Regions from separate parts of the Pseudomonas sp. TE4620 genome, predicted to be linked through region 2. Evidence: predicted binding sites of a transcription regulator. Region 2 holds the regulator's gene; each other region holds the start of a gene.
What was found. Region 2 encodes FliA, which starts transcription of late flagellar genes. Its sites were predicted from a motif close to CTAAAGTTTNNNNNNNNNNNGCCGNTAA; they were not measured.

Region 1 (9,791 bases), 4.7 Mb from region 2:
GTTTTGCCGGTCGAACAGCGACGACGAGGCATAGCCGACCACCCGCGCCACCTGGGTATCCGGGTAGCCACCGGCGACCAGCGCGCGGCGTGCGGCATTGGCGCGGTTGGCCGACAGTTCCCAGTTGCCGAAGTCGCCGGTGCCGGCGTATGGCTTGGCATCGGTATGGCCACTGATGCTGATCTTGTTCGGCACCGCCTTGATGGTGTCGGCCATGGCCAGCAGGATGTCCTCGAAGTACGGCTGCAGGCGCGCGCTGCCAAGGTCGAACATTGGCCGGTTCTCGGCATCCATGATCTGGATGCGCAGCCCGTCCTGGGTGATCTCAAAGAGGATCTGGTCCTTGAACTTCTGCAGTTGCGGGTTCTCTTCAACCTTGTTCTGCAGCTCCTGCAGGAGCAACTCGAGGCGCTCGCGCTCAACCTGCTCGGCCATGTTCTCGACCGTATTCTGGTCGATCGGGATGCTGGACTCAGGCGTTGGCTCGGACTTTTCTTCCGGGTTGATGGTTTTTTCCGGGGCGAGCTGGGGCGAACCGCCCAGGTCGATGATGTACGGCGTGCCGCTTTCGGAAAAGCCGATCGGGTCCTTGAAGTAGCCGGCAATGGCGATCTTCTGTTCCGGTGTGGCCGTCGACAGCAGCCACAGCACCAGGAAGAACGCCATCATCGCCGTAGCGAAGTCGGCGAAGGCAATCTTCCAGGCGCCACCGTGGTGGCCGTCGCCAAAGCGCTTGATGCGCTTGACGATAATGGGCTGATTGTTCTCCATGGCTTAGCGACCGCGAACTGCTTGTTCCAGCTCGGCGAAGCTCGGGCGGTGGGCCGGGAACAGCACCTTGCGCCCGAATTCCACGGCCAGCGATGGCGGCATGCCCGAGGCCGAAGCCACCAGCGAGGCCTTGATCGCCTCGTAGACGTTCAGCTCTTCCTTGGCGTCATGGCGCAGGGAAGTGGCCAGCGGGCCGAAGAAGCCGTAGGCGGCGAGAATACCGAAGAAGGTACCGACCAACGCCGCACCGACGTGCAGGCCAATCGACTTCTGGTCGCCATCGCCCAGCGAGGCCATGGTCACTACGATACCCAGTACCGCGGCAACGATACCGAAGCCGGGCATGCCGTCGGCGATGCCGGTAACGGCGTGGGACGGGTGCTCGAGCTCTTCCTTCATGCTCAGCAGTTCCATGTCGAACAGGCCCTCGAGCTCGTGCGGGGCCATGTTGCCGGTGGACATGATGCGCAGGTAGTCACAGATGAACGCGGTCATGCGTTCGTCACCCAGTACCGCCGGGTACTTGGCGAAAATCGGGCTGGCAGCGGCGTCTTCGATATCGGCTTCGATCGCCATCATGCCTTCGCGACGGGATTTGTTGAGAATCTCGTAGACCAGGCCCAGCACCTCGATATAGAAGGTGTGGGTAAAGCGCGTGCCGAACATCTTCAGCGACTTCTTGATTACATGCATGGTCATGTAACCAGGGTTGGCCTGGAGGAACGCACCGAAAGCAGCACCACCGATGATCAGCACTTCGAAAGGCTGGATCAGGGCCGCAATCTTGCCGTGGGAAAGTACATATCCGCCGAGCACACTCGCGAATACGACGATGATGCCGATAATTTTAGCCATAGATAGAAAGCACTTACTGTCGTGGTCAGGGTCGTGAGCGGAAGTTAAAAAAACTCTTCTTCTACTTATCGGCAGAACTGCGCCAGACTATAGTCAGTCAAGGCGAAAAGCCAGTTCGGCCTACCTCCAGCATGCCTATTGAAACCATCGTGCCAAGTCAAACACCAAAAACACTCGATGCCTGGGTCAAGCTCCTCGATAGCGTGCGCCTGCCGGTTCCGCTGGCCAGCTACGAACGGGTCAAAGCCGCCATTGGCGACAGCCGCCGCTCGTTGCGCGACATCGCCGAACTGATGCAGGACAGCCCGGCACTGGTGCTCAGCGTCATGCGCGAGGCCAACCACCACAGCAATACCGGCCTGGGCGAACCGGCCGAGAGCCTGGAGATCGCCCTCAACCGCCTGGGGCTGGCGCGTACCGCAGAACTGCTGGAGCGCCTGCCGGCGCTGCCCGAAGCCGAAATTGCCCCGACCCTGCGTCAGCTGCAGCTGGTCAGCCAGCACGCCAGCCAGCAGGCCAACGGCCTGTTCGCCAGCCGCCTGGCGCGGCTGTGGCAGGAAATCCATTGGGGCAGCCTGCTGTTTCTGTCACCGCTGTGGCCCCTGGCGCTGACTCACCCCAAGCTTCTCGATGAGTGGGAGCTGCGTGTGGTGCACAAAGGCGAATCGGCACTGCGGGTGGAACAAGAGCTGTTCGGCGTGCGGGTCATGAGCCTGTGCAAGGCCCTGGCCGAACACTGGCGCCTGCCGGACTGGGTAACGCGCGGTTACCATTTACTTCAGGAGGAGCGCCGGCTACTGGCCCAGGCGATCCTCATCGCCCGTGACCAGGACAGCCTGCACCAGCAGCAGCGCCTGGACGATCAACCAAGCCTGCGCCGCTGGTTCAACCAGCCGGCCAATACCGTGCTGCTGGCCAACGGCCTGGCCCTGGCCTCGCAGGTTGGCTGGACCAATGCCCATGTGCAGCGCTGGCAACTGCTCACCAGCCTTTACCTGCAAACGCCGCTGGATGATGTCCAGCAACTGGTGCACCAACAAGCGGCAATCAGCGCCCGTCATCACGCCTGCCCTGGCCTGTTCCACCCGGCCGAGGCGCTGCTCTGGCCATGGCACCAGCAACGCCTGCATCAGGGCCAGATCGCCCCGCCAACGCCTTCGGCCCAGGCCCTGGGCACCTGGCGCAAACTCTGCGGGGAGCTGCTGACCGAGCCCAGCCCGTTCAGCAATGCTATCCACCTGACGACGTTGGCTCGCGACGCGCTGGTCGCCTGCGGCATGCAGCGGGTGATGCTGCTGATGACCGACAAGACCCTGAGCCAGCTGCGCGTCCACCAGATTGCCGGCCTGCCGGCGGAAGCCGCCAGCCTGGTGCTGCCGATTGAACAAAGCAAACTGCTGCAACGGTTGCTGAGCAAAACGGCGCAACTGCGCCTGACCCCGGAAAACCACGCGCAGTTCTCAGCCCTGCTGCCGCCCAGCCTGCGCGCCCTGTTTCGCAGCGAACACGTGCTGCTGCGCTCGCTGTCGAGCAATGGCCGGGTGGTGATGCTGCTGGTCGCCGACCAGGGCGGCAAGCCGTTGGCGGACGTCAGCGTGCAAGCCTTCGGCAAAACCGCGCAATGCATCGAGCGGGCCCTGACCGCCTTCAGCAACCGCAGCGCCTGAGCCATGCGCTACAATCGCCCCCTCTGTTCCGCCCTGGAGACTCTGGATGACTGACTTTTCTGGCCTGCCCCTGGTTATCGAGCCGGCAGACCTGCTAACCCGCCTGGATGCGCCAGAGTTGATCCTGGTCGACCTAACCAGCCCCAACCGCTATGCCAGCGGGCATATTCCGGGGGCGCGCTTCGTCGACTTCAAGCGCACCCAGCTAGGCCAGCCTCCTGCGCCGGGCCTGTTGCCGGCCAAGGCCGACCTGGAAAAACTCTTCGCCGAGCTCGGCCATAACGCCAATGCGGTCTATGTGGTCTATGACGACGAGGGCGGCGGCTGGGCCGGGCGTTTCATCTGGTTGCTGGATGTAATCGGTCACTCCCGTTACCACTACCTCAACGGCGGTGTCCACGCGTGGCCAGCGAGCAACCTCAACACTGAAGTACCCGACGCTGCCAGCGGCACGGTCAACCTGACCCTGCACGAAGAGCCTACGGCCACCCGCGAATACCTGCAAAGCCGCCTCAACGCTGCCGACCTGGTGATCTGGGACGCGCGCAGCCCGGCCGAATACCGCGGCGAGAAAGTTCTCGCAGCCAAGGGCGGGCACATTCCCGGCGCAGTCAATTTCGAATGGACCGCCGGCATGGACCTGAACGATCACCAGCGCATCCGCAAGGACATGCCCGAGATCCTCGAGCAGCTGGGCATCAGCAAAGACAAGGAAGTGGTCACCCACTGCCAGACCCACCACCGATCCGGCTTTACCTACCTGGTGGCCAAGCATCTGGGCTACCCTCGGGTCAAAGCCTACGCCGGATCCTGGGGCGAATGGGGCAACCACCCCGACACCCCTGTCGAAGTTTAAGGAAACCCAATGAAATCCCGCTTGTTTATCATCAGCCAGTACCTGCTGCCCCACCACCTGCTCTCGCGCCTGGCCGGCTGCGTTGCCGAATGCCGCGTGCGCTGGTTCAAGAACGCCTTCACCAGCTGGTTCGCCAAGCGCTACCAGGTGGACATGTCCCAGGCCCTGGTCGAAGACGTTACCGCCTACGAGCACTTCAACGCCTTCTTCACCCGCGCCCTCAAGCCCGGTGCACGTCCGCTGGATGAAACCCCGGGGGCAATCCTCTGCCCGGCCGACGGTGCCGTCAGCCAGCTCGGCCCGATCGAGCACGGCCGCATCTTCCAGGCCAAGGGCCACAGCTTCAGCGCCCTCGAGCTGCTGGGTGGCGATCCGGCCAATGCCGCGCCGTTCATGGGTGGCCAGTTCGCGACCATCTACCTGTCGCCCAAGGACTACCACCGCGTGCACATGCCGCTGGCCGGCACCTTGCGCGAGATGATCTACGTACCGGGCCGGTTGTTCTCGGTCAACCAGACCACTGCCGAAAACGTTCCGGAGCTGTTCGCCCGCAACGAGCGCGTTGTCTGCCTGTTCGACACCGAGCGCGGGCCGATGGCCGTGGTACTGGTGGGTGCGATGATCGTCGCCTCGATCGAAACCGTCTGGGCCGGCCTGGTAACGCCACCCAAGCGTGAACTGAAGACGGTGCGCTACGACGAAGCCAGCCGCGCGCCGATCCACCTGGAAAAAGGCGCGGAGCTGGGCCGTTTCAAACTCGGTTCGACGGCCGTGGTGCTGTTCGGGCCAGAGCAGGTGAAATGGGCCGAAGAGCTCGGCGCCGGCTCTGCGGTGAGCATGGGCGAGCGCCTGGCACTGCCGGCACAGGCCTGAAACTGAAAAAGCCCGCAGCGATGCGGGCTTTTTTGTACCTGTGGGAGCCAGGTCCGTCAGGCGCGAGCGTCGCGATCGCGAAAACCCAGCAGGTAAAGCACACCATCGAGACCCAGGGTCGAGATCGCCTGCTTGGCCGACTGCTTGACCAGCGGCTTGGCCCGGAACGCCACGCCCAGGCCGGCGATCGCCAGCATCGGCAAGTCGTTGGCGCCATCGCCGACGGCAATGGTCTGCTCCATCTGCAGGCCTTCTTTGCGCGCCAGCTCACCCAGCAGGTCAGCCTTGCGCTGGGCGTCGACGATCGGCTCGACCGCCACGCCGGTCACCTTGCCATCCACCACTTCCAGCTCGTTGGCGAACACGTAGTCGATGCCCAGCTTGGCTTGCAGCTGCTTGGCAAAGTAGGTGAAGCCACCGGAGAGGATGGCGGTCTTGTAACCCAGGCGCTTGAGTTCGGCGAACAGCGTTTCGGCGCCTTCGGTCAGGCGCAGCGACGCACCGATCTGGTCCAGCACGCCAACGTCCAGGCCCTTGAGCAGCGCCAGGCGCTCCTTGAAGCTGGCACGAAAATCCAGCTCGCCACGCATGGCCCGCTCGGTGATTTCCGATACCTGCTCACCGACCCCGGCAGCCTTGGCCAGCTCGTCGATCACTTCGGCTTCGATCAGCGTCGAGTCCATGTCGAACACCGCCAGGCGGCGGTTGCGACGGAACAGCGAATCCTGCTGGAAGGCGATGTCGACGTTCAGCTCCTGGGCGACGCTGAGGAACTCGGCGCGCAGGGCTTGCGGATCAGCCGGCTCGCCACGTACCGAGAACTCGATGCAGCCTTTGCTCTGCTCGGCCGGGGTGTCCAGCGCGACACGGCCCGAGAGGCGATCGATATGGTCGATGTTCAGCCCGTACTTGGCGGTAATCGAGCTGACCCGCTGCAACTGCTCGGCAGTCACCCGACGGGTCAGCAGGGTGACGATGTGCCGGGCTTTGCCCTGGCCTTCGACCCAATTCTGGTAGTCGGCTTCGGAAACCGGGGTAAACCGCACCTGCTGGTCGAGTTCGTTACCCGCAAACTGGATGTTCTTGAGCACCGACGAGGCCTTCTCGGTATCCGGAATTTCGACCAGGATGCCAAAGGACAGGGTGTCGTGAATCACCGCCTGACCGATGTCGAGGATGTTCACTCCACCCTGGGCCAGGACGCCGGTGATGGCGGCGGTAAGACCCGGGCGGTCTTCACCGGTGATGTTAATCAGAACGATTTCGCGCAAGACGGGCTCCGACTCGTTGAAAAAAAGCGCATTCTACCGATTTTCGCTGACCATCGGGCGCAGTCGATACTTTGCCCGCCCCTGAGCGCTCGCTATACTGCGCAGCAACTTCTCCGACATAAAGAGCCGCGCTCTGTGAACCGGCCCACGCCCGTTAAGACCGACAACTTCTTCCTGCTGATCTTCCACGCCCTGCGCCAACGCCGAATACCGCTGGCGCTGCGTATCGCCTGCCATAACGTGTTTCTGGTGGCACTGGCGCTGGTGATCTACGCCTGCGTGATGGGCCTGCAGTTCAAGGAAGCCATGCATGAGCAGGCCGATGCCCTCGGGCAGAGCCTGACCACCCAGACCGCCACCTCGGCCACCGAGCTGCTGGTGTCCAACGACATCCTCAGCCTCAACGTGCTGCTGGGCAACCTGGTGAAGAACCCGCTGGTGGCCCATGCGGCGATCTACAGCGTCGACAACCGGATCCTCGCCGAAGCCGGCCAGCGCCCGAAAAACGGCCTGCTGGGTGAAGCCGAAGGCCTGTACCAGACCAAGATCACCTTCCAGGACGTGACCGCCGGGCAACTGCGCATCAGCCTGGACATGAGCCAGTTCCAGCAGCCGCTGACCATCAGCCTGCAGAGCATGGGCATCCTTGCCGGTATCCTGCTGGCCCTGGCGCTAGCCATGAGCCTGCGCCTGGGCCGCTACATCTCCACGCCGCTGTTGCAGCTGCGGGTCTGGCTGCGCGACATCAACGAGTTCACCCCGGCCATCGAACGCCAGGATGAAATCGGCGACCTGGCGCGTCAGCTGCACACCCGCCTGGCCCCGCCACCACGGGAAATCGAGCCTGAAGAAGAGTCCTTCGATGAGGATGAGGATGAGCCGGAGTTCGAAGTGCGCAACCTGCGCGACCCGAGCTTCGACGAACAACCGGCTGTGGCCAAGGCCGCCAAACCGGTCAAGCCTGTAGCGGACGACGACAGCGATGACGCCTTCGCCGACCTGCTCGACGAGGACCACAGCCCCGCCCCTGCCCTGGCAGCCCCGGTCAACCGCGAGCCACAGGCCAGCGCCGTGCTGGCGGTGCAACTGGGCTCCCAGGAGCAACTGCGACGCCTGCCGCGCACGCGCCTGACCGAGCTGCTGGAACGCTACCGCGACTGCCTCGACCAGGCAGCCTCACTGTATGAAAGCGAAGTGCATACCCTCAACGACGGCAGCACCCTGCTGTTGTTCCACAGCCAGGACAGCGGCGAGGACTACCTCACCAATGCCATCTGCTGTGGCGAGCTGCTGCGTGCCCTGGGCCATGAGCTGCAAATCGAAGTGGCCGACAGCGGCATTACCCTGCAACTGCAGCTGGGCCTGGCCCTGGGTGAAGACCTGCACGGCCTGAGCCAGATCGACCTGCTGCTGACCGAAAAAGCCCAGGACGCCCTGGCCCTGTCGCAGCACAGCCGCAACCTGCTGCTGGTCGAGCGCAAGATCAGCGACGACGCCCTGGTTCGTCAGCGTGCGCGGATTCGCCCGATCGCCAGCCCCGAAGGCGCTTGCTGTGTCGAGCGTCTGATGGAGCCGTACCCATCGATGCTGGAGCGGCAACTGGCGCGGATGCATGAGCGCCGGGTCAAGAGCTGACCCCTTGGCAGAGCAAAAGCCCGCAGTGATGCGGGCTTTTTTATGGCTTTTCACGGAATCCCGGGTTGGGATGTTGAGGCTGCGAGTTTATCCATTCAGTTTGGGGCTGCTGCTGGCCCCTTCCGCCTTTACGGCGGCCTACTTTTCTCTTGGGAAGAAGTAGGCAAAACCGCTTGCTCCTGCATACGGCCCTACGCTGGAGCGAGCGGTTTTGGTTCCTTTTGCCAAGAACAAAAGGGACCCGCCGTAAGGGCGGAAGGGGCCAACAGCGGCGCCACACCGAATGGATAAGTCCGCAACCCAACCCAAGAATCATAGCCCCCGGGATTCCGTGAAGAACCTTTTTTATTGCCCTGTAGGAGCGGGCTTGCCCCGCAAAAACGCTAGCAACCCGATGTGTCGCCTGCGCCGGCCGCATCGCGGGTCAAGTCGGATCGCCGCACCGCCGCTCCCACACGGGCACAAAAAAGCCCGCATCGCTGCGGGCTTCTTGTAAGTCCTCGACTTAGAAGCGGAACACTTCCAGGTCGGTACGAATCGGCGTAGCCAACGGGATCTTCGGCTTTTCCGGCTCTTTGCGCACTTGTACCGGTGCAGCTTTCTTCGGTTGTTGTTCTTCCACCACTGCCGGCTGGTTGGCCAGCGGCTTCAAGGCAATGCTCAACTGCTCGGCGAGCTTTTGCAGCAACTGGCCCTGGGCTTGTACCTGGGCGCTCTCGCTACCCTGGTGCTGCTGCTCCAGGTGCACGATGCGGTTGTCACGGACCTGGCCACGGCGATCGAGCAGGCGCCACTGGGCGTCGAGAATCGCTGGCTGGTTGGTGCCGGAGTCCAGGCGGGTAATCGACAGCAGCACTTGTACATCCGGGGTGAAACCGGTGCTGGCCGGGGCCAGGACCACACGTTGGCTGTCCAGACGCCAGGCCAGCTGACGGACCAGCAACTGGTCGATGTCGGCCGACAGGCTACCGGCCCAGCGGCCATCGGTGGCAGCAGTCAGGCTGCCATCGGCCTGGCGTTGCAGCAGGGTTTCGCGTTGCAGGTAGTCGGCAATCGACACTGGGCCGAGAACCACTGCCATACCCGCGCTTTGCTTGGGTTGGCCAGGCTCACCGCTGTCGAGCTGATACAGGGATACCGGTTGGTGCATGCTGCAACCAGCCAGTCCGAGCACGCCACACAGCAGAACCAACGGAAGGCGCAGAAATTTCATCATCCCATCCAGGCGGTCGCCACAAGGCAAACCGCAGTGATACTCATATAGATTCGTTCGGATACACAGCCACGCTGGTACCGCAAGGGGCCTATCATCCGCGAAATAGCGGCTCGACTCCAGTGTTTCAACCGCGAACGGGCACGAAAATACCCGTTCAGGCTGTCTAACCCGGCTTATCCGGGAATTTCGACCAACAGCGCGTCAACCCGCTGGAAGCCACGGGGCAATTTGTTGCCCCGGCGCCCACGTTCGCCCTTGTAATGCTCAAGGTCGTCGGCCTTCAGAGACAGGGTACGCTTGCCGGCCTGCAATACAAGGGTCGCGCCGTCGGGAATGACCGCCAGATCAGTGACAAATTCTTCACGCGAGGCCACCCGGTCGCCCGGGATGCCGATGATCTTGTTGCCCTTGCCCTTGCCCAGTTGCGGCAGGTCGCTGACCTTGAAGATCAGCAGGCGGCCTTCGGTGGTCACCGCCGCCAGCCAGTTGTGCTCGCGATCGGCGACCGGGCGCGGGGCAATGACCTTGGCACCGTTGGGCAGGCTGAGCAGGGCTTTACCGGCCTTGTTCTTGGCCTGCAGGTCCTCGCCCTTGACCACGAAGCCGTAACCGGCGTCGGAGGCGATCACATACAAGGCGTCATCTTC
Region 2 (9,791 bases):
TGAGCCGCGCCACCAGAATCAAATACGCCGGGCGGCGTAACGCTTGAGCATGCTCGGTACGTCGAGGATCAGCGCAATGCGCCCGTCACCGGTAATGGTGGCGCCCGACATGCCCGGGGTGCCCTGGAGCATCTTGCCCAGCGGCTTGATGACCACTTCTTCCTGGCCCACCAGTTGATCGACGACGAAGCCGATCCGCTGGGTACCCACCGAAAGGATCACCACATGGCCCTCGCGCTGCTCTTCATGAGCGGCCGAGCTGACCAGCCAGCGCTTGAGGTAGAACAGCGGCAAGGCCTTGTCACGCACGATCACCACTTCCTGGCCGTCGACCACGTTGGTGCGCGACAGGTCGAGGTGGAAGATCTCGTTGACGTTGACCAGCGGGAAGGCGAACGCCTGGTTGCCGAGCATGACCATCAGCGTCGGCATGATCGCCAGGGTCAGCGGCACCTTGATGACGATCTTCGAGCCCAGGCCCTTGGTCGAGTAGATGTTGATCGAGCCGTTGAGCTGGGAAATCTTGGTTTTCACCACGTCCATGCCCACGCCACGCCCGGACACGTCGGAAATCTCGGTCTTGGTCGAGAAACCCGGGGCGAAGATCAGGTTGTAGCACTCGGTCTCGCTCAGGCGATCGGCGGCGTCTTTGTCCATCACTCCGCGCTTGACCGCAATGGCGCGCAGCACGTCGGCGTCCATGCCCTTGCCGTCATCGGAGATCGACAGCAGGATGTGGTCGCCTTCCTGTTCGGCCGAGAGCACTACCTTGCCGCCGCGGGACTTGCCCGAGGCTTCGCGCTCTTCCGGGGTTTCGACGCCATGGTCGACGGCGTTGCGCACCAAGTGCACCAGCGGGTCGGCCAGGGCCTCGACGAGGTTCTTGTCGAGGTCGGTCTCTTCGCCGACCAGCTCCAGGTTGATTTCTTTCTTCAACTGCCGGGCCAGGTCGCGAACCAGGCGCGGGAAGCGCCCGAAGACCTTCTTGATCGGCTGCATGCGGGTTTTCATCACCGCGGTCTGCAGGTCGGCGGTCACCACGTCGAGGTTCGACACGGCCTTGGACATGGCCTCGTCGCCACTGTTCAGGCCCAGGCGCACCAGGCGGTTACGCACCAGCACCAGCTCGCCGACCATGTTCATGATCTCGTCGAGCCGCGCGGTGTCGACCCGTACGGTGGTTTCGGTTTCGCTGGCAGGGTGCTTTTCGGCAGCCGGAGCGGCCTGGCGTGCAGGTGCAGGCGCCGCAGCCGCTGCTTTGGCCGCAGGGGCTGGTGCAGCAGCTGGCTTGGCGGCAGGTGCTGGCGCAGGCTTGGCCGCCGCTTTCGCAGGTGCTGCGCTGGCAACTGGTGCAGCCGTGGCTACTGCGTCCGGCGCAAACTTGCCCTTGCCGTGCAGTTCGTCGAGCAGCGCTTCGAACTCGTGCTCGGAGATGTGATCGCCAGCCGCGGCAGGCGCGCAGGCTTCCACAGGCGCGGCAGCAGCGCCCGGCAGTGCATCGACGGCAAAAGTACCCTTGCCGTGCAACTGGTCGAGCAGCGCTTCGAATTCATCGTCGGTGATGTCGCCACTGACATCGCCAGCGGCAGCTGCAACAGCCGGTGCTTCAGCCGCGCCGCCGAGGTTGTCGGCGGCGAACTGGCCCTTGCCGTGCAACTGGTCAAGCAGCGACTCGAACTCGGCGTCGGTGATTTCGTCACCGGCAGGCTCGGCGTCCTGGGCTTGTGCCTCGGCCTTGACTGCATTGAGCGAGTCGAGCAGTTGCTCGAATTCGGTGTCGGTGATGTCCGCCTCGGCCTCGGCCGCCGGTGCTTCAAGCACCTCGGGCTCAGCGGCAGGGGCTGGTGCTTCGTCTTCCCCGGCAGGCTCGGCCAGGCGCGACAGCGCCGCCAGCAGCTCTGGGGTCGCCGGGGTGATGTCGCTGCGCTCGCGAACCTGGCCGAACATGCTGTTGACCGTGTCCAGGGCTTCCAGGACCACGTCCATCAGTTCGGAGTCGACGCGTCGGGCACCCTTGCGCAGGATGTCGAACACGTTTTCGGCGATATGGCAGCACTCCACCAGCTCGTTGAGCTGGAGGAAGCCGGCGCCCCCTTTTACAGTGTGAAAACCGCGAAAGATCGCATTGAGCAGGTCGGCATCATCCGGTCGGCTTTCCAGCTCGACCAATTGCTCGGACAGTTGCTCAAGAATTTCGCCGGCTTCTACCAGGAAATCCTGAAGGATTTCTTCATCGGCGCCGAAGCTCATTAAACGTGCTCCCTAAAAACCCAGACTGGACAGCAGATCGTCGACATCGTCCTGACCGGACACAACGTCTTCACGCTTATCGGCATGAATCTGCGGACCTTCACCCCGAGTCGGATGTTTTTCTTGATCTTTTTCAGCGCGCAGCTGCTGGTGGTCATGTTCGATACCGGCAAAACGGTCAACTTGACTTGCCATCAGCACGAGCTTGAGCAGATTGCTTTCTACTTCGGTGACCAGCGCCGTGACGCGTTTGATCACCTGGCCGGTCAGGTCTTGGTAGTCCTGAGCCAGAAGAATGTCATTGAGGTGGCTGGCGACCTTGCGGTTGCCCTCCTCGCTGCGCGTCAGGAAACTGTCGACACGCTTGGCCAGCTCACGGAACTCCGGTGCCGCCACTTCGCGGCGCATGAAGCGCTGCCAGTCGACACTCAGCGCCTTGGCCTCGTCGCTCAGTTCGTTGAGTACCGGCGTGCTGGCTTCGACCAGGTCCATGGTGCGGTTGGCCGCGCCCTCGGTCAGCTTGACCACGTAGGACAGGCGTTCGGTCGCATCGGTGATCTGCGACACTTCCTCGGCTTGCGGCATGTGCGGGTCGATCTGGAAACTGACGATCGCGCTGTGCAGCTCGCGGGTGAGTTTGCCGACTTCCTGATACAGGCCAAGGTCACGGGTCTGGTTCAGCTGATGGATCAGTTGCACCGCGTCGCCGAACTTGCCTCGTTCAAGGCTGTCGACCAGTTCCCGGGCGTGTTTCTTGAGTGTCGACTCAAACTCGCCCAAGGATGATTGTGTTTGCTCCATAGCGCCCCCGTGGCGTACCTCAGCTATTGACGCGCTCGAAGATCTTTTCGATCTTTTCTTTCAGCACCTGGGCGGTGAACGGCTTGACCACGTAGCCGTTGACCCCGGCCTGGGCGGCTTCGATGATCTGCTCGCGCTTGGCTTCGGCAGTCACCATCAGCACCGGCAGGTGCTTGAGGCGCTCATCGGCACGCACTTTGCGCAGCAGGTCGATACCGGACATGCCAGGCATGTTCCAGTCGGTCACCAGAAAGTCGAAATGACCGCTTTCGAGCATCGGCAGTGCGGTGTTGCCGTCGTCGGCTTCCTGGGTGTTGGTAAAGCCCAGATCACGCAACAGGTTCTTGATGATCCGCCGCATCGTCGAAAAGTCGTCCACGATGAGGATTTTCATGTCTTTGTTCAATTAGACCTCCAAGCAGTCTTTAACGCGTTCAGCGCGGAACGCGCATTCAATCAATTCGGCACTACATTTCACGACTGCATCGAACCTGCGTTCAACGCGCCCGCCATTCCCCCAGGCGACCACGCAAACGTGCCGCGCACTGGCTGTGCAACTGGCTGACACGCGACTCGCTCACCCCCAGGACCTCACCGATCTCCTTGAGGTTGAGCTCTTCGTCGTAGTACAGCGCCAGGACCAGACGCTCGCGTTCCGGCAGGTTGGCGATGGCATCGGCCAGGGCTGCCTGAAAACGCTCGTCTTCCAGATCGCGCGAAGGCTCGAGCTGGGCACTGGCACCGTCCTCGTGCAGGCCTTCATGTTCGCCGTCCTGCAACAGGTCGTCGAAACTGAACAGGCGGCTGCCCAGGGTGTCATTCAAAATCCCGTAATAATCATCGAGACTCAATTGAAGTTCGGCAGCAACCTCGTGATCTTTAGCGTCACGGCCGGTTTTTGCTTCAATTGCACGAATCGCGTCACTGACCATGCGGGTATTGCGGTGTACCGAACGCGGCGCCCAGTCGCCCTTGCGCACTTCATCGAGCATGGCGCCACGGATGCGGATGCCGGCGTAGGTCTCGAAACTGGCCCCCTTGCTGGCGTCATACTTGTTGGCGACTTCGAGCAGGCCGATCATCCCGGCCTGGATCAGGTCCTCCACCTGCACACTGGCCGGCAGACGTGCCAGCAAGTGGTAGGCGATGCGCTTGACCAGCGGCGCGTAACGCTCGATCAGTTCGTACTGGGCGTCACGCGAAGCCTTGCTGTACATCCGATAACCACTGGCGTTCATAGCACCGGACCCGCACTCGTCGGTTGCACCAGGCGCTCGACGAAGAACTCCAGGTGCCCCCGTGGGTTGGCAGGCAGCGGCCAGCTATCGACCTTCTGGGCAATGGCCTTGAATGCCAGCGCGCACTTGGAACGCGGGAAGGCTTCATAGACCGCTCGCTGCTTCTGCACCGCCTTGCGCACACATTCGTCGTAAGGCACCGCACCGACGTATTGTAGGGCGACATCGAGGAAGCGATCAGTGACCTTGGTCAACTTGGCGAACAGGTTGCGCCCTTCCTGAGGGCTCTGGGCCATGTTGGCGAGGACGCGGAAGCGGTTCATGCCGTAATCGCGGTTGAGCAGCTTGATCAGCGCGTAGGCGTCAGTGATCGAAGTGGGCTCGTCGCACACCACCAGCAGCACTTCCTGGGCGGCGCGGACAAAACTGACTACCGAGTCACCGATACCTGCAGCGGTGTCGATCACCAGCACATCGAGGTTGTCGCCGATCTCGCTGAAGGCCTGGATCAGGCCGGCGTGCTGGGCCGGAGCCAGGTGCACCATGCTCTGCGTGCCCGAGGCCGCCGGCACGATGCGCACACCGCCGGGGCCTTGCAGCAGCACGTCGCGCAGTTCGCAACGGCCTTCAATGACATCGGCCAGGGTGCGCTTGGGCGTCAGGCCCAGCAGCACATCAACGTTGGCCAGGCCCAGGTCGGCGTCCAGCAGCATGACCCGACGGCCAAGCTCAGCCAGCGCCAATGACAGGTTCACTGACACGTTAGTCTTGCCAACGCCACCTTTGCCGCCGGTCACGGCGATCACCTGTACGGGATGCATGCTACCCATGTTTGTTCTTTACCTTGTCTTACTTAGACCGAGGCCACATGACTGGGCTGCGCTTTCAACACCTGAAAAATGCCTGGCAGACCATTGATGTAGGTACTTTGCAACGTAATCATATTCCCCTCAGCCCACGCGTTTGCCGGAGCTGTGGTAGAGATCAGCGAACATGTCGGCCATGGCCTCTTCGCTGGGCTCGTCCTGCATCTGCACGCTCACTGCGCGGCTGACCAACTGGTGCCGGCGCGGCAGGTGCAGGTCGTCAGGAATGCGCGGGCCATCGGTAAGATAGGCCACCGGCAGTTCGTGACTGATTGCCAGGCTCAATACTTCGCCGAGGCTGGCGGTTTCATCTAGCTTGGTCAGGATGCAACCGGCCAGGCCGCAGCGCTTGTAGCTGTGGTAGGCGGCGGTCAGCACCTGTTTCTGGCTGGTGGTTGCCAGTACCAGGTAATTCTTGGCCTGAATCCCGCGCCCGGCAAGGGTTTCCAGCTGCATGCGCAGCGCCGGGTCGCTGGCTTGCAGGCCGGCGGTATCGATCAGTACCACGCGCTTGCGCAGCAGCGGGTCGAGGGCCTGGGCCAGCGACTGGCCCGGGTCGACGTGAGTAACCGAAACGTTGAGGATCCGCCCCAGGGTCTTGAGCTGCTCCTGGGCGCCGATACGGAAGCTGTCCATGCTCACCAGGGCCAGGTTCTGCGCGCCGTACTTGAGCACGTAGCGCGCGGCGAGCTTGGCCAGGGTGGTGGTCTTGCCCATGCCGGCCGGACCGACCATGGCAATGACACCGCCTTCTTCGATCGGTTCGATTTCCGGCACCTGGATCATCCGCGCCAGGTGCGCCAGGAGCATGCGCCAGGCATGACGCGGCTCTTCGATTTCGGTGGTCAGCTCGAGCAGTTCGCGGGCAATCGGCCCGGACAGGCCGATGCGCTGCAGGCGGCGCCAGAGGTTGGCCTGCTGCGGCTTGTTGCCCTGCAACTGGCTCCAGGCCAGCGAGCCGAGCTGTACTTCAAGCAGTTCGCGCAGGCCCGAGAGCTCCGAGCGCATCGAGTCGAACAGGCGCGGGTCGATAGGTGCCGCGGCCGGTGCAGCAGGCACGGCCGGCGCTTCGACCTGCGGGTCGACCAGCGGCTCGGAAGCGGTCAGCGGCAAGCCGGCAAACAGCTGGCGATTGCCATCTTCGCTCTCGCTACGGCTGCTCAACTCGGCCTGGGCGGTGACGATGCGCGACTGGGTCTTGCGCAGCTCGTCTTCGAGCTCGACATTCGGCACCCGTGGCGCCAGGGCGGACAGCTTGTAGTCCAGCGCAGCCGTCAGCTCGACACCGCCAGCAATCCGTCGGTTGCCAATGATGGCGGCATCGGCCCCCAGCTCATCGCGAACCAGCTTCATGGCCTGACGCATATCGGCGGCGAAAAAACGCTTAACTTGCATAACCCACTACCTCAGCCGTTCGGGCCCACTGTGGCGACGATGGTAACTTGCTTGTTGTCAGGTATTTCCTGATACGCCAAAACATGCAAATTCGGTACAGCCAGGCGACCGAAGCGCGACAGCATGGCTCGTACCGGTCCTGCGACCAGGAGGATCGCCGGCTGCCCTTGCATCTCCTGACGCTGGGCGGCCTCGATCAACGAACGCTGAAGCTTTTCGGCCATGCTCGGCTCCAGAAGAACACCGTCTTCCTGGCCTTGCCCAGCCCTTTGCAAACTATTGAGCAAAATCTGTTCCAATCTTGGCTCAAGGGTGATCACAGGCAGCTCGGACTCAACGCCGACAATGCTTTGCACGATAGCGCGACACAATCCGACGCGCACCACCGCCACCAGCGCGGCGGTATCTTGACTCTTGCCCGGGTTGTTGGCGATGGCTTCGGCAATGCTGCGAATGTCACGCACCGGAACCTGCTCGGCAAGCAATGCCTGCAGCACTTTGAGCAGGCCCGACAAGGAAATGACGCCCGGCACCAGCTCTTCGGCAAGCTTGGGCGAAGCCTTGGCCAGCACCTGCAGCAGTTGCTGCACTTCTTCGTGGCCGATCAGCTCATGGCAGTGCTTGTGCAGAATCTGGTTGAGGTGGGTGGCGACCACCGTACTGGCGTCCACCACCGTGTAGCCCAGCGACTGCGCCTGGCTGCGCTGATTGACGTCGATCCACACCGCTTCCAGGCCAAAGGCCGGATCGCGGGCGGCAATACCATTGAGGGTACCGAACACCTGCCCCGGGTTGATCGCAAGCTCGCGGTCCGGGTAGATCTCGGCCTCGGCCAGGATCACCCCCATCAGGGTCAGGCGGTAGGCACTGGGCGCCAGATCGAGGTTGTCGCGAATGTGCACCGTGGGCATAAGAAAACCCAGGTCCTGGGACAGCTTCTTGCGCACGCCCTTGATCCGCGCCAACAACTGGCCGCCCTGGTTGCGATCGACCAGCGGAATCAGCCGGTAGCCGACCTCTAGGCCGATCATGTCGATCGGGGTGACGTCATCCCAGCCCAGCTCCTTGGTTTCCATCGCGCGCTGTGGCGATGGCAGCAGGTCCTGCTGGCGCTGCACCTCTTCCAGGGCCTTGAGCTTGGCCTGGTTCTGCTTGCGCCACACCAGGTAGGCGCCGCCGGCGGCCAGCAGGCCGAGGCTCAGGAAGGCGATGTGCGGCATGCCCGGCACCAGGCCCATGACGATCATCAGGCCAGCCGACACCGCCAGGGCCTTGGGCGAATCGAACATCTGCCGGTTGATCTGCTTGCCCATGTCCTCGGAGCCCGAGGCGCGGGTAACCATGATCGCCGCCGCGGTGGACAGCAACAGCGAGGGCAACTGCGCCACCAAACCGTCACCGATGGTCAACAGTGCATAGACCTTGCCGGCGTCGGCAAAGGTCATGTTGTGCTGGAACATACCGACGGCCATGCCGCCGATCAGGTTGATGAACAGGATCAACAGGCCGGCGATGGCGTCACCGCGAACAAACTTGCTGGCACCGTCCATCGAACCATAGAACTCGGCCTCGCCGGCCACTTCGGCGCGCCGCGCCTTGGCCTGGGCCTGGTCGATCAGGCCGGCGTTGAGGTCGGCGTCGATGGCCATCTGCTTGCCGGGCATGGCGTCGAGGGTGAAGCGCGCGCTCACTTCGGAAATACGCCCGGCACCTTTGGTGACCACCACGAAGTTGATGATCATCAGGATCGCGAAGACGACGATACCGACCACGTAGTTACCGCCGATCACCACCTCGCCGAAGGCCTGGATCACCTTACCGGCGGCCTCGTGGCCGTCATGGCCGTGGAGCATCACCACCCGCGTGGACGCCACGTTGAGCGCCAGGCGCAAGAGCGTCGCCACCAGCAGGATGGTCGGGAACGCGGCGAAGTCCAGCGGGCGCAGGGCGTAGACGCAGACCAGCAGGACCACGATCGACAAGGCGATGTTGAAGGTGAAGAACACGTCGAGCAAAAACGGCGGGATCGGCAACATCATCATTGCCAGCATCACCAGCAGCAACAGCGGCACACCCAGGTTACCCCGGCCTAGACCGACCAGGTTGCTACGGGCACTGTTGATTAACTGAGAGCGATCCACCGGTATTCCTCGTTAGCTCAAGCAAAACTTTGACGCGTTTGAGGCGCGCAGCGCTGCCTTTGCAAGAAGCTTTCCAACTTTGCCAAACGAGGTGGTTTGAGTGGCTCAGGGCTGCCGCGCAGGCAGCGCCGATCAGGAATCGCGACGCAAATCCGGCGGGATCGGCAGATCCTTGAGCGGCTCCGGCGGCTTGCCCTTGCCGGCGCGATACTGGCGGATCTGGTAGACGTAGGCCAGCACCTGGGCCACTGCCAGGTACAAACCGGCAGGAATCTCTTCTTCAAGCTCGGTGGAGTAGTAGATCGAACGCGCCAGCGCCGGCGATTCGAGCACCTGGATCTTGTGCTCGTTGGCGATCTCGCGAATTTTCAGGGCTATGAAGTCGGCACCCTTGGCCAGCAGCAGCGGCGCCGCGCCCTTCTCCGGGTCGTACTTGAGCGCCACGGCATAGTGGGTCGGGTTGGTGATGATCACGTCAGCCTCGGGAATCGCCGCCATCATCCGCCGCTGCGAAGCCTCGCGCTGCAGTTGGCGAATGCGCTGCTTGACCTCGGGCTTGCCTTCGGAGTCCTTGTACTCGTCGCGCACCTCTTGCTTGGTCATCAGCAGCTTCTTGTGCGCCTGCCAGAGCTGGATCGGCACGTCCACCGCGGCAATGATCAACAGCCCCGCTGCCATCCACAGCGCACTCCAGCCAACTACCTGGACGCTATGGATGATCGCCTGCTCCAGCGGCTCGTTGGCAATCGCCAGCAGGTCATCGCGATCAGCCGACAACACCGTCAGGGCGACGATCAGAATCATGAAAAACTTGGCCAGCGCCTTGAGCAGCTCGGACAAGGCGTTGACCGAGAACATCCGCTTGATCCCCGATAGCGGGTTCATGCGGCTGAACTTCGGTGCCAGGGAGCTGCTGGAAAACAGGAACCCCCCCAGCGACACCGGGCCGATGATTGCCGCAATCAGCAGCACCAGCAATACCGGCTGAGTCGCGAGCAAGGCCATCTTGCCGGAGGCCATGAGGAAAATGCCCATGGACCGCTCATCGATGAGCACCTCGCGGGACAAGCTGAAATTGATGCGCATCAGCTCCATCAGGG
Region 3 (9,791 bases), 3.7 Mb from region 2:
TCGCCATCGCGCTCGAAGCGGCTGCTGTGCAGGCCCTGCTCACGGCTCAAGACAACTTTGGCAGCCTCGCCACCAATCTGTTCGGCCAACTGCCGCTTGCCGCTGAACTGCGCCTGCGGATGCACCTGGATCAAACCGTCGCCGCGCACCAGCATGACTCGCCCGTGCTCGCCAAAACTGAAGTTGTGAATCAGCTCGGACAGTTCTGTCATGCGCAGGCCAAGCCCGGCGATGCCCACCAGTTGCCCGGCTTTTTCCACCCGATAATCGATGAACAGCGCCAGTTCGCCGGTGCTGCCATCGGTATCGATGTTCAGCAGCCGCGGGTTGCCGCTGTCGATGAAGCCGAAGAACCATTTGTCCGCCGGGTTGCTGCGGCTGAGGGTGCGGTCCAGGCCTTTCTCGTTGTAGTAGTGGTTGCTCGCGGTCGCGGCAAACAGCGCGGTAAAGGCCTGGTTGTGCTTGCGCAGGGCTTCGAGGTACTCGATGAATTGCGGCGCCTGGGCACTGTCTTCGCCCGCCGCCAGCCAGTCGCGCAGCAGGGTGTTGTTGGCGATGTCCGCCGCCGCCGTCAGCGGCCGGCCAAGCATGCGCTCGATGTCGTTACGAATCGCCTCAATGCTCGCCGGCAAGGCAGTGTCGACCAGGTAACGCTCGGTCAGCCGATTGACCGCCACGCTGTAGATGCCGACCACCACCAGAATGCTCAGCAACAGCGCTGCGCCCATGCTTGCGATCAATTGCCACTGGATACTGCGCCGCCAGAACTGCATGTATTTCCCCTGGGTAAATAAGCCCTGTAGTGCAAGAGACAGGCCAATTGTATACAACAGGAAATACAATAATGACAGTGATCCACAGCAATGCCGGCCCACCCTCCCGAAGGCGGTGAGCTGGCAAAAAGGTTTAGCTTGGGGCTTTGGAGGCGATCAGCTGTTGCTGATGGTCCGCGCAATCACATCGACCGTGGCGTTGACTTGCTCTTGGTAACGGTCGAGGGCCTGCTGGTGCTGCTGTTGCAGTTCGATCTGCTGCGAGCACAGGTTGAGGGCTGCCAGTACCAGCAGCTTGTCACCGATCAGGGTCGGGTATTTACGCTTGGTATCGGCCAATGAGGCATTGAGCATCTGCACCGCTTGCGCCAGCGCCTGCTCCTGGCCTTCGGGGGCCTTGATCGAATAATCGCTGCCGAGGATCGACACGACATTGATCGGCTGCGCTGAGGTTTTCATGCGTTCACGGCACCAACGCTGGCACGCTCAACCAGGGCCTGGATGCGTGCGGCGGTAGCGCCCTGCTTTTCTTCCTGCTCCAGCAGGCTCAATTGCAAGCTGTCGTTTTCATCTTTGGCCTGGGCCAGTTCGGCACTGATTTGCGCGTTGCGCTCGGTCAGTTCCTGATTCTTCTGCACCAGGTCGCTGACCAGTTGCTCCAGTTGACTAAGGGAAGTTTCCAACATGATTGCCTTCTCGGGGTGTTTCAGGGGGCGCACACGATAAAGAAAAGTCCGCGTGCTAGCCAGGGATATCGGGTTTAGACGCTTCGGCCTGGTGCAGATTGACCCGCCGATCCGGGTCCGGTTCCCCGTTTTGCCTACCACCGGTCAGGAAAAAAGATAGCTGCCTCACAATTTCATCTTCGCCCGCTCAAGTCTTTACCCCGCCGACCGATAGGCATGGCAGTCCTGACTCCTGCGCACGGTTCGCGTGCCCTTTTCCCTCCTGGATACCACCATGTCCCTACGCAACATGAATATCGCCCCGCGCGCGCTTCTGGGCTTTGCTCTGATCGGTGCGCTGATGCTGGCCCTGGGTCTGTTCGCCCTGAACCAGATGAGCAAGATTCGCCAGGCCGGCGAAACCATCGAGACCTCGACGGTGCCAAGCCTGACCAACCTCGACCAACTGACCCAGCTGACCCTGCGCCTGCGCACTCTGTCGTACCGCCTGCTGCTCAACCGCGAAGCCGACACCCTGCAGGCCACCCTCAAGCTGATCGACCAGCGCAACCAGCAGATCGACGACGCGCGCCGCAACTACGAACCGTTGATCTTCGGCAACCAGGAACGCTCGGCCTACAACCAGTACGTGCAGTTGCTGGGCCAGTACCGCCAACTGGAAAACCGCATGCGCCTGGCCTCGCAGAACAATGACCTGGACACCCTGCGCAACCTGATCAACCGCGACATGCTCGACAGCTCCGAGCAGATCAACAGCGTCATGGATCAACTGGTCAGCATCAACACCGAACAAACCAGCGAGATCAACCGCACCGCCGCCGAACAATATTCCAATGCCGTGACTCTGGTGATCGGCCTGCTGCTGGCCGCCACCGCCCTGACCCTGATCTGCGCCCTGCTGCTGACCCGCAGCATCGTCAAGCCGATCGACGAAGCCCTGCAGGCCGCCGAGCGGATTGCCGAAGGCGACCTGACCCGCAGCATCCACGCCGAAGGCCAGGACGAAGCAGCGCGTCTGCTCAAGGCCATGGCCAAGATGCAGAACAAGCTGCGCGACACCCTGCAGCAGATTTCCGGCTCGGCCACCCAGCTGGCATCGGCGGCCGAAGAGCTCAACAGCGTCACCGACGAAAGCGCCCGTGGCCTGCAGCAACAGAACAACGAAATCGAACAGGCCGCCACGGCCGTCACCGAGATGACCAGCGCCGTCGAAGAAGTCGCGCGCAATGCCGTGAGCACCTCGGAAGCCTCCAAGGAAGCCACCCGTTCGGCCGGTGACGGCCGTGACCTGGTCATGGAAACCGTCAGCGCCATCGAGCGCATGAGCACCGACGTGCAAGGCACTGCCGAACTGATCGGCAACCTGGCGGAAGAGTCGCGTGATATTGGCAAGGTGCTCGATGTGATTCGCGGCCTGGCCGACCAGACCAACCTGCTGGCTCTCAACGCCGCCATCGAAGCGGCGCGTGCCGGGGAAGCCGGCCGCGGCTTTGCCGTAGTGGCTGATGAAGTGCGCGCCCTGGCCCACCGCACCCAGCAGTCGACCAGCGAAATCGAACGGATGATCGGCAGTATCCAGGGCGGCACCGAGCAGGCGGTCAACTCCATGCGCAACAGCACCGAACGCGCCGAGTCGACCCTGAACATCGCCCGTGGCGCCGGCCTGGCGCTGGAAACCATCACCGGCGCGGTGGCCGAGATCAACGAACGCAACCTGGTGATCGCCAGCGCCGCCGAAGAGCAGGCCCAGGTTGCCCGCGAAGTCGACCGCAACCTGGTCAACATCAACGATCTTTCGGTGCAGTCGGCCACCGGCGCCCACCAGACCAGCGCCGCCAGTGCCGAGCTGTCGCGCCTGGCGGTGGACCTGAGCGGGCTGGTGGCACGTTTCAGCGTTTGACCTGCAGATCGGCCAGCGCAGCCGGCTTGAGGGGGTCCCACTGCGCAATGGGACCGCCCTCGGGGCTGAAGCCGTTGTTGTAGCGCGTGGCCAGTTTGTCCACGGCATTAAGTGCCGTGGTCACCGCCCCTTCAGCCCAACCGCCGGTCCAGGACACATCGTCGCCGGCCAGGATGAAGCCATCCACTGCGCTACCGTCACTGCCCTCCTTGAACTGGCTGAACAACAGCCGCTGGTACTCGTACTGGCCCGGCAGGTTCATCTTGAAAGCCCCAAGATAGAAAGGCTCGTTCTCCCAGTTGATCTCGACAAAGGGGTCTGCCGCAGGGAAATGCGAAGCCAGGTCCAGGCCGGGATAAACCTGATCGAGCAAGGCGGTGCACAACTCGCCATGCTGCGGCAGGTCGCCCTGACGGTCACCGAGAAACTTCAGGCTGTCGTCGTTCCAGGTATATGACAAGAAAACCCCACTACCTTTGTAGGCTCCCGGGTTTCGGCTGTAGTCCACCAGGTAGGTGCCACGGGTCAGGCGGTCAGACAGGGTAATACTCATCAGTTGCTTGCCGTCCGGCCCGCGCTGGGTCCAGAACGGCTCGCGGGTAGCGGCAAATACCTTGGCCGACTGCATGTAGTGGGTATACATCACTGCTTCCCATTGCTGCTGCGTCAGCAGCGAACGGCTGGCCTCAAGGCCTTCGGCGCCGTTCATGTAGCGGAACTTGTCGAGTATCCGCACATGCGGGGTGTAGACCACACTGGCGTAGCGCAGGCGTTGGTCGCGTCCGCTCTGCAGGTCATGGCAGAGCACTTCGAAACCGCCACCTTCGCCCGCTGTCAGGCGCTTGATCTGCCGAACTTCCTGGCGCAGCGGGTCGCCCGGAAACGCGCTCGCCAGTTCTTCCAGGGTCATGTTCTGCGGCCAGAACACGCTGTCATCACCAAAGGCCGCTGCAGGTTGCTGCCAAAGCCGTAGGGGCAACTGGTCGGCACCGTCGCGCATCAACAGGTGGTTGATATCCAGCCCGGTATACAGCACCCGCAGTACTTCCAGAAAGCAATTGGGAAAGTCGGTGTTCCAGCCACCCGTACCAAAGCCGATCTGGCCGAACAGGTTAATCTCGTCGGCAGGCCAACGCGCCTGCTCGACCATCGCGGCATGAAAGCTGAGGTTGTCCCAGCCTTCGCGCAAAATTGCATTCCACAACAGTTTGATTTTCGCCTGGTCTATTGTCCCGGCAGACATGGTGTGTTCCATTTCCTTGAAATGGATAGGCGCCTGCTCGAGAAACTCATCGAAGAACTTGATTTCAATGTTCTCGAACGCCGGCGGCCGGGGAAAGTTGTCATTGCCGACTTCGTAGTAATATTTTTCGTCGGCATAATCAACGACGGTACTAACGGCGGCGGCACTTCCGGGATTGGGAAAGTCTTCAGTGTTATCCCGCATGCGCACTTTGCTGAAGTAATGCATCAGCGCCTGGCCCGACAACGGAAAGCGCATGGCACCGCGCTCAAACGGCACGCTATCGTTGACCGCGGTCGAATACAGGCGCCCGCCTATGCGTCCGCTGGCCTCCACCAAAACCGGATGCAGGCCCATGCGCATTGCTTCATAGGCGGCAACCAGCCCGGCCACGCCGGCCCCCACCACCAGCACTTGCTGGCCATGATGCTGTGGCTGGATTCGGCCAAGCGGTGCCGGCCCCTTGTCCGCCAGGTACTGCCCATAGTCAAAAGGAAAGTCTGGAATCAGCGCCCGAACCTGATTATCCAGCACACGCTTGGCGGAAAGAATTCGTGAAGGGATCGAGGACATATCAGGCTCCGCCTGAAGGCAGTGATGAACTCACAGCATAGAGCCGGGGGTCTTCAATAGTTATATTGATTGGCAATCAAAAACACGGAACTTGAACTAGCAAAAATGCCAGTTGACGCTAACTATTTTATATCGCCTGATCATTATTTTCAGGAGAGCACACATGAACACATCATCACTGCCGCTGCGCATTGCTTGCGCCCAAGTTGCACCGAAAGTTGCCGATGTAATCCATAACCGCGAAGTTTCCAATGCAGCGATCATCGAGGCCGCCCGGGAAGGCGCGGAACTGGTCGTGCTGCCGGAGCTTATGCAGAGCGGCTACGTGTTTGAAGACCGCGACGAAGCCTTGAGCGTTGCCGAGGGTTTATACGACGCCACGGTCAAGGGTTGGTTCGCCCTCGCCCGGCAACACGAGATCATGGTGGTGGCCGGCCTGTGCGAACGCCTGTCGGCAACCGAAGTCGCCAACAGCGTAGTGCTGATCGAGCCTCAGGGCTGGATCACCTGCTATCGCAAGGTGCACCTGTGGGACCGGGAAAAACTCATCTTCACACCGGGCGAACAACCGCCACCCGTTGTGCGAACGGCCAAAGGGCGAATAGCACTGATGATCTGTTATGACCTGGAGCTCCCGGAGTGGGTACGCCTGGCTGCGCTGAGTGGTGCACAGTTGTTGTGTGCGCCCGCCAACTGGCCAGAATTCCCCCGCCCTCCCGAGGAGCGCCCGGCAGAAATCGTCCGGGTTCAGGCGGGGGCAGCAGTGAATCGCATGTTCATCGCGGTTTGTGATCGCCATGGCAGCGAACGCGGGGTCGACTGGGTGGGCGGTTCAACCATTGTCGATGCCGACGGCTTTCCCCTGGCTGGCGCCAGCAGCCTGCCCGAAGCGCAACTGCTGCTGGCCGACCTGGACCTGAGCGACGCCGACTACAAGTGGATCAGCGACCACAACCATGTCCATGAAGATCGCCAGCCGCAGCTTTACGGCGGTGTCTGCAACACTAGTACTCAATCCGTACGTCACCCTTCGGCACACTGCAGCAGGACAAAATATAACCCTCCGCCACATCGTCATCAGTGATGCCACCGTTGTGTTCCATCTCCACTTCGCCGCCCAGCTTGAGCACCTTGCAGGTGCCGCAGATGCCCATGCCGCAGGCCTTGGGGATCATCAGCCCGAGCTTGGCCGCCGCCGCGTGCACGGTCTCGCCCGGGGCGACGCGGATGCTCTTGCCGGTGGCGGTGAATTCGACTTGGTGCAGGTCGCCGGCGTCCACCTCGGCAGCTTCGGCGGCTTGTTCGGCGTGTTCCACGGCATCGGCCTTGACCTCGGCCGGGGTCGCGCCGAACGACTCTTCATGGTAGCGGCTCATGTCGTAGCCGCTACTTTCCAGCAGGCGCTTGACCGCGTTCATGTAGGGCGTCGGGCCGCAGCAGAAAATCTCCCGTTCCAGGTAGTCCGGGGCGATCAACTCCATCAGCTTCTGGTTCAGGTAGCCGCGATAGCCCGCCCAGGGCTCGCCCAAGCCGTGCTTCTCGCAAATGATATGAAGGCTGAAGTTGTCGATTCGCGACGCCATATGTTCCAGCTCGCGGTGATAGATGATGTCTTTCGGTGAGCGCGCGCTATGAACGAAAACCATGTCGACATTGCCGTTGGTGTCATAGAACCAGCGGGCCATGGACATCACCGGGGTGATACCGACGCCGCCGCTGAGGTACAGCACCTTGGGGCTGGGGAAATCCATGGCGTTGAACAGCCCGACCGGGCCGTGCACCGCCAGCTCCTGGCCTTCGTGCAATGTGTCGTGCAGCCAGTTGGAGACCTTGCCGCCGGGCACGCGCTTGATGGTCACCGAGAAACTGTAGGGCACCGACGGCGAGCTTGAGATGGTGTACGAGCGCATGATCGGCTCGCCATCGATCTCAAGCTCCAGGGTGACGAACTGCCCGGGCTTGAAGAAGAACATGATCGGCTGGTCGGCCATGAAACAGAAGGTGCGCACGTCCCAGGTTTCCTGGATCACCTTGACGCAACGGACGATGTGGCGGCCGTTGGCCCAGGTCTGGGTGCTGACCGGATTGAGGAAGCTGTTGGACATGCTCGTCTCCACGGCCGACTGCGGCCTGATGGCTGCGATTCTGCTTAAGCCGCGCAGGCGACACTTACCTATCCGCGACATTGGCGTGCTTATCGCGACCAGCCCCCAGCCACGGGGGCTTACGCGTCGGAAACGGATCTGATCATGTCGTCCATGGATATGGTTCCTGCGCCCTTCGAACGCACACTCCATCGCACATGATCCTGCTGTACTTGAGCCTTGCGTCGCCATAACAACGATTAGCCACTTTCACCGGCCACAAGCACTGGCCATGAGGACCTACACGATGGACGTCACCGCAACTTTGAGTCTGGGCGATCCACTGGAACCTGCACGCAAGGCCACCGCCGAGATGCTGCAGAGCCGCGAGCGGACCTTCTCGCTGCCACAGCCGTTCTACTGCGACGAGCGCCTGTTCCAGATCGACATGGAAGAAATCTTCCAGAAGGAATGGCTGATCGCCGGGATGACCTGTGAAATCCCGACCAAGGGCAACTTCATCACCCTGCAGATCGGCAAGAACCCGATCCTGGTGGTGCGCGGTGCCGAAGGCCAGGTGCACGCCTTCCACAACGTCTGCCGCCATCGCGGTTCACGCCTGTGCACCAGCGACAAGGGCAAGGTCGCCAAGCTGGTCTGCCATTACCACCAGTGGACCTACGAGCTGGACGGCCGCCTGCTGTTTGCCGGCACCGAAATGGGCGCCGATTTCGACATGAAGCAGTACGGCCTCAAGCCTGTGAACGTCAAGACCGCCGGTGGCTACATCTTCATCAGCCTGGCCGAGAACCCGCCGGCGATTGACGACTTCCTCGCCACCCTGACCCACTACATGGAACCCTACGACATGGAGAACACCAAGGTGGCGGTGCAAACCACCTTGATGGAGAAGGCCAACTGGAAGCTGGTGCTGGAAAACAACCGCGAGTGCTACCACTGCAGCGGCTCGCACCCTGAACTGCTGAAAACCCTGCTGGAATGGGACGACGTCACCGACCCACGCGCCGACCAGGCGTTCAAGGACCACGTCGCCGCCTCGGCTGCCGCCTGGGATGCCGAGAAGATCCCCTACGCCCACGCAAGCTTCGGCCTGCGTAACCGTATCGTGCGCATGCCGCTGCTCAAGGGCACGGTGTCGATGACCCTGGATGGCAAGCAGGGCTGCCAGAAGCTCATGGGCCGGATCAAGAACCCGGATCTCGGCTCGATGCGCATCCTGCACCTGCCGCACTCGTGGAACCACTGCATGGGCGATCACATCATCGTCTTCACTGTGTGGCCGATCAGCGCCCTGGAGACCATGGTCACCACCAAGTGGCTGGTGCACAAGGATGCGGTTGAAGGTGTGGACTACGACCCGGCGCGCATGCGCCAGGTGTGGGACGCCACCAACGACCAGGACCGGCGCCTGGCTGAAGAGAACCAGCGTGGGATCAACTCCACGGCGTATCAGCCCGGGCCTTATTCGAAGACCTATGAGTTTGGCGTGGTTAATTTCGTCGATTGGTACAGCGAGCGGATGCTGAGCAACCTGGGGGCGGCGCCGGCGCCTTATCTGAAGGGTGTGGCTGCGCAGTAACCTTATCGCGGGGCAAGTCGAGGCGTCGCACCGCCGCTCCCACAGGATTTGTAGGTACCTGTAAATCCTGTGGGAGCTGATCAAATTTTGACCATACCCCGCAACACCCCGGCCTTACTGGGGCCCTCGATAGAACAAACACTTTATCCACAGGACAGCCCACAGCTAATGTGGGCAAGTCGTTGTTTTTTCCACTAAATTTTATTGATCAATATTTGATCAAATCTCTGCACGCCTTTAAATACAAGGCTCACAGCGGAAGGCGAACACCTTATCCACAGAGACGCCAACAGACTTTGTGTGCAAAAGTCGCAGCGGTGAAAAAGCGTTGTGGATAACGCCCTGAACAACCGAAAAAACGGGCGTGGGCAGGCATAAACACGGCAATTGGCTAGTTTTTGATCAACCGTGCGCAGCCCTTGCCACACGGGCCTCTCAGCCATGGGCGAACATATTATCCACAGACCCGCCAACAGCGATTGTGGGCAAACTCAGCCGAGCCAGAGGGAGAAAACCTCGAAAAATCCACAACTTAGCTTGATCATTTTTTGACCATAACGCCGAAGGGCACGCAATGCGTGCCCTGCAGCCATACACGAACACTTTATCCACAGATCGGCCAACAGACTTTGTGAGCAACTGTCAGCGTAATACGCCCTCTTCCACCAGCAGCTTGAGGATGGCTTGCGCGCCGTCTGCGGGGCAGAGGTCCTTGAGTACTTGCCCACCACCGCCACTGGCCTTGGCGGTAGCAGCTTTCATGCGGTCGGCGCCGCTCTTGGCCTTGATCACTTTCAGGCGCTTGGGCCGTGGCTTGGCCGGCTGCAGCTCGGCGCTTGTGAATAACTCGTCTTCGACAACATCCACCTGGCGCGCTGCCAACACCCCGCGCCGGGCCGGGCCAAAGGCGCTCTGGCGCGGCTTGGGCGCGG

Region 1: the regulator FliA is predicted to act here: its motif matches at 1,692-1,719, upstream of motA (flagellar motor stator protein MotA).
Region 3: the regulator FliA is predicted to act here: its motif matches at 1,646-1,673, upstream of ACZ9A3_RS21780 (methyl-accepting chemotaxis protein).

The regions. Positions count from the first base shown of each region.
Region 1 is NZ_JBWBQO010000001.1:5,671,090-5,680,880, reverse strand. Features, by position in the region: gene motB (flagellar motor protein MotB) at 1-771, opposite strand, end outside; gene motA (flagellar motor stator protein MotA) at 775-1,626, opposite strand; gene ACZ9A3_RS26315 (HDOD domain-containing protein) at 1,758-3,293, shown strand; gene ACZ9A3_RS26310 (rhodanese-like domain-containing protein) at 3,340-4,149, shown strand; gene asd (archaetidylserine decarboxylase) at 4,159-5,022, shown strand; gene serB (phosphoserine phosphatase SerB) at 5,079-6,293, opposite strand; gene ACZ9A3_RS26295 (histidine kinase) at 6,429-7,928, shown strand; gene ACZ9A3_RS26290 (PqiC family protein) at 8,434-9,141, opposite strand; gene parC (DNA topoisomerase IV subunit A) at 9,318-9,791, opposite strand, start outside.
Region 2 is NZ_JBWBQO010000001.1:975,146-984,936, reverse strand. Features, by position in the region: gene ACZ9A3_RS04705 (chemotaxis protein CheA) at 19-2,250, opposite strand; gene ACZ9A3_RS04700 (protein phosphatase CheZ) at 2,263-3,051, opposite strand; gene ACZ9A3_RS04695 (chemotaxis response regulator CheY) at 3,071-3,445, opposite strand; gene fliA (RNA polymerase sigma factor FliA) at 3,549-4,289, opposite strand; gene fleN (flagellar synthesis regulator FleN) at 4,286-5,119, opposite strand; gene flhF (flagellar biosynthesis protein FlhF) at 5,240-6,550, opposite strand; gene flhA (flagellar biosynthesis protein FlhA) at 6,562-8,691, opposite strand; gene flhB (flagellar biosynthesis protein FlhB) at 8,824-9,791, opposite strand, start outside.
Region 3 is NZ_JBWBQO010000001.1:4,679,297-4,689,087, forward strand. Features, by position in the region: partial or broken gene ACZ9A3_RS21765 (HAMP domain-containing protein) at 1-773, opposite strand, end outside; gene ACZ9A3_RS21770 (cell division protein ZapA) at 930-1,232, opposite strand; gene ACZ9A3_RS21775 (hypothetical protein) at 1,229-1,459, opposite strand; gene ACZ9A3_RS21780 (methyl-accepting chemotaxis protein) at 1,749-3,359, shown strand; gene ACZ9A3_RS21785 (flavin monoamine oxidase family protein) at 3,349-5,175, opposite strand; gene ACZ9A3_RS21790 (nitrilase-related carbon-nitrogen hydrolase) at 5,339-6,259, shown strand; gene gbcB (glycine-betaine demethylase subunit GbcB) at 6,180-7,280, opposite strand; gene gbcA (glycine-betaine demethylase subunit GbcA) at 7,567-8,859, shown strand; gene etfB (electron transfer flavoprotein subunit beta) at 9,502-9,791, opposite strand, start outside.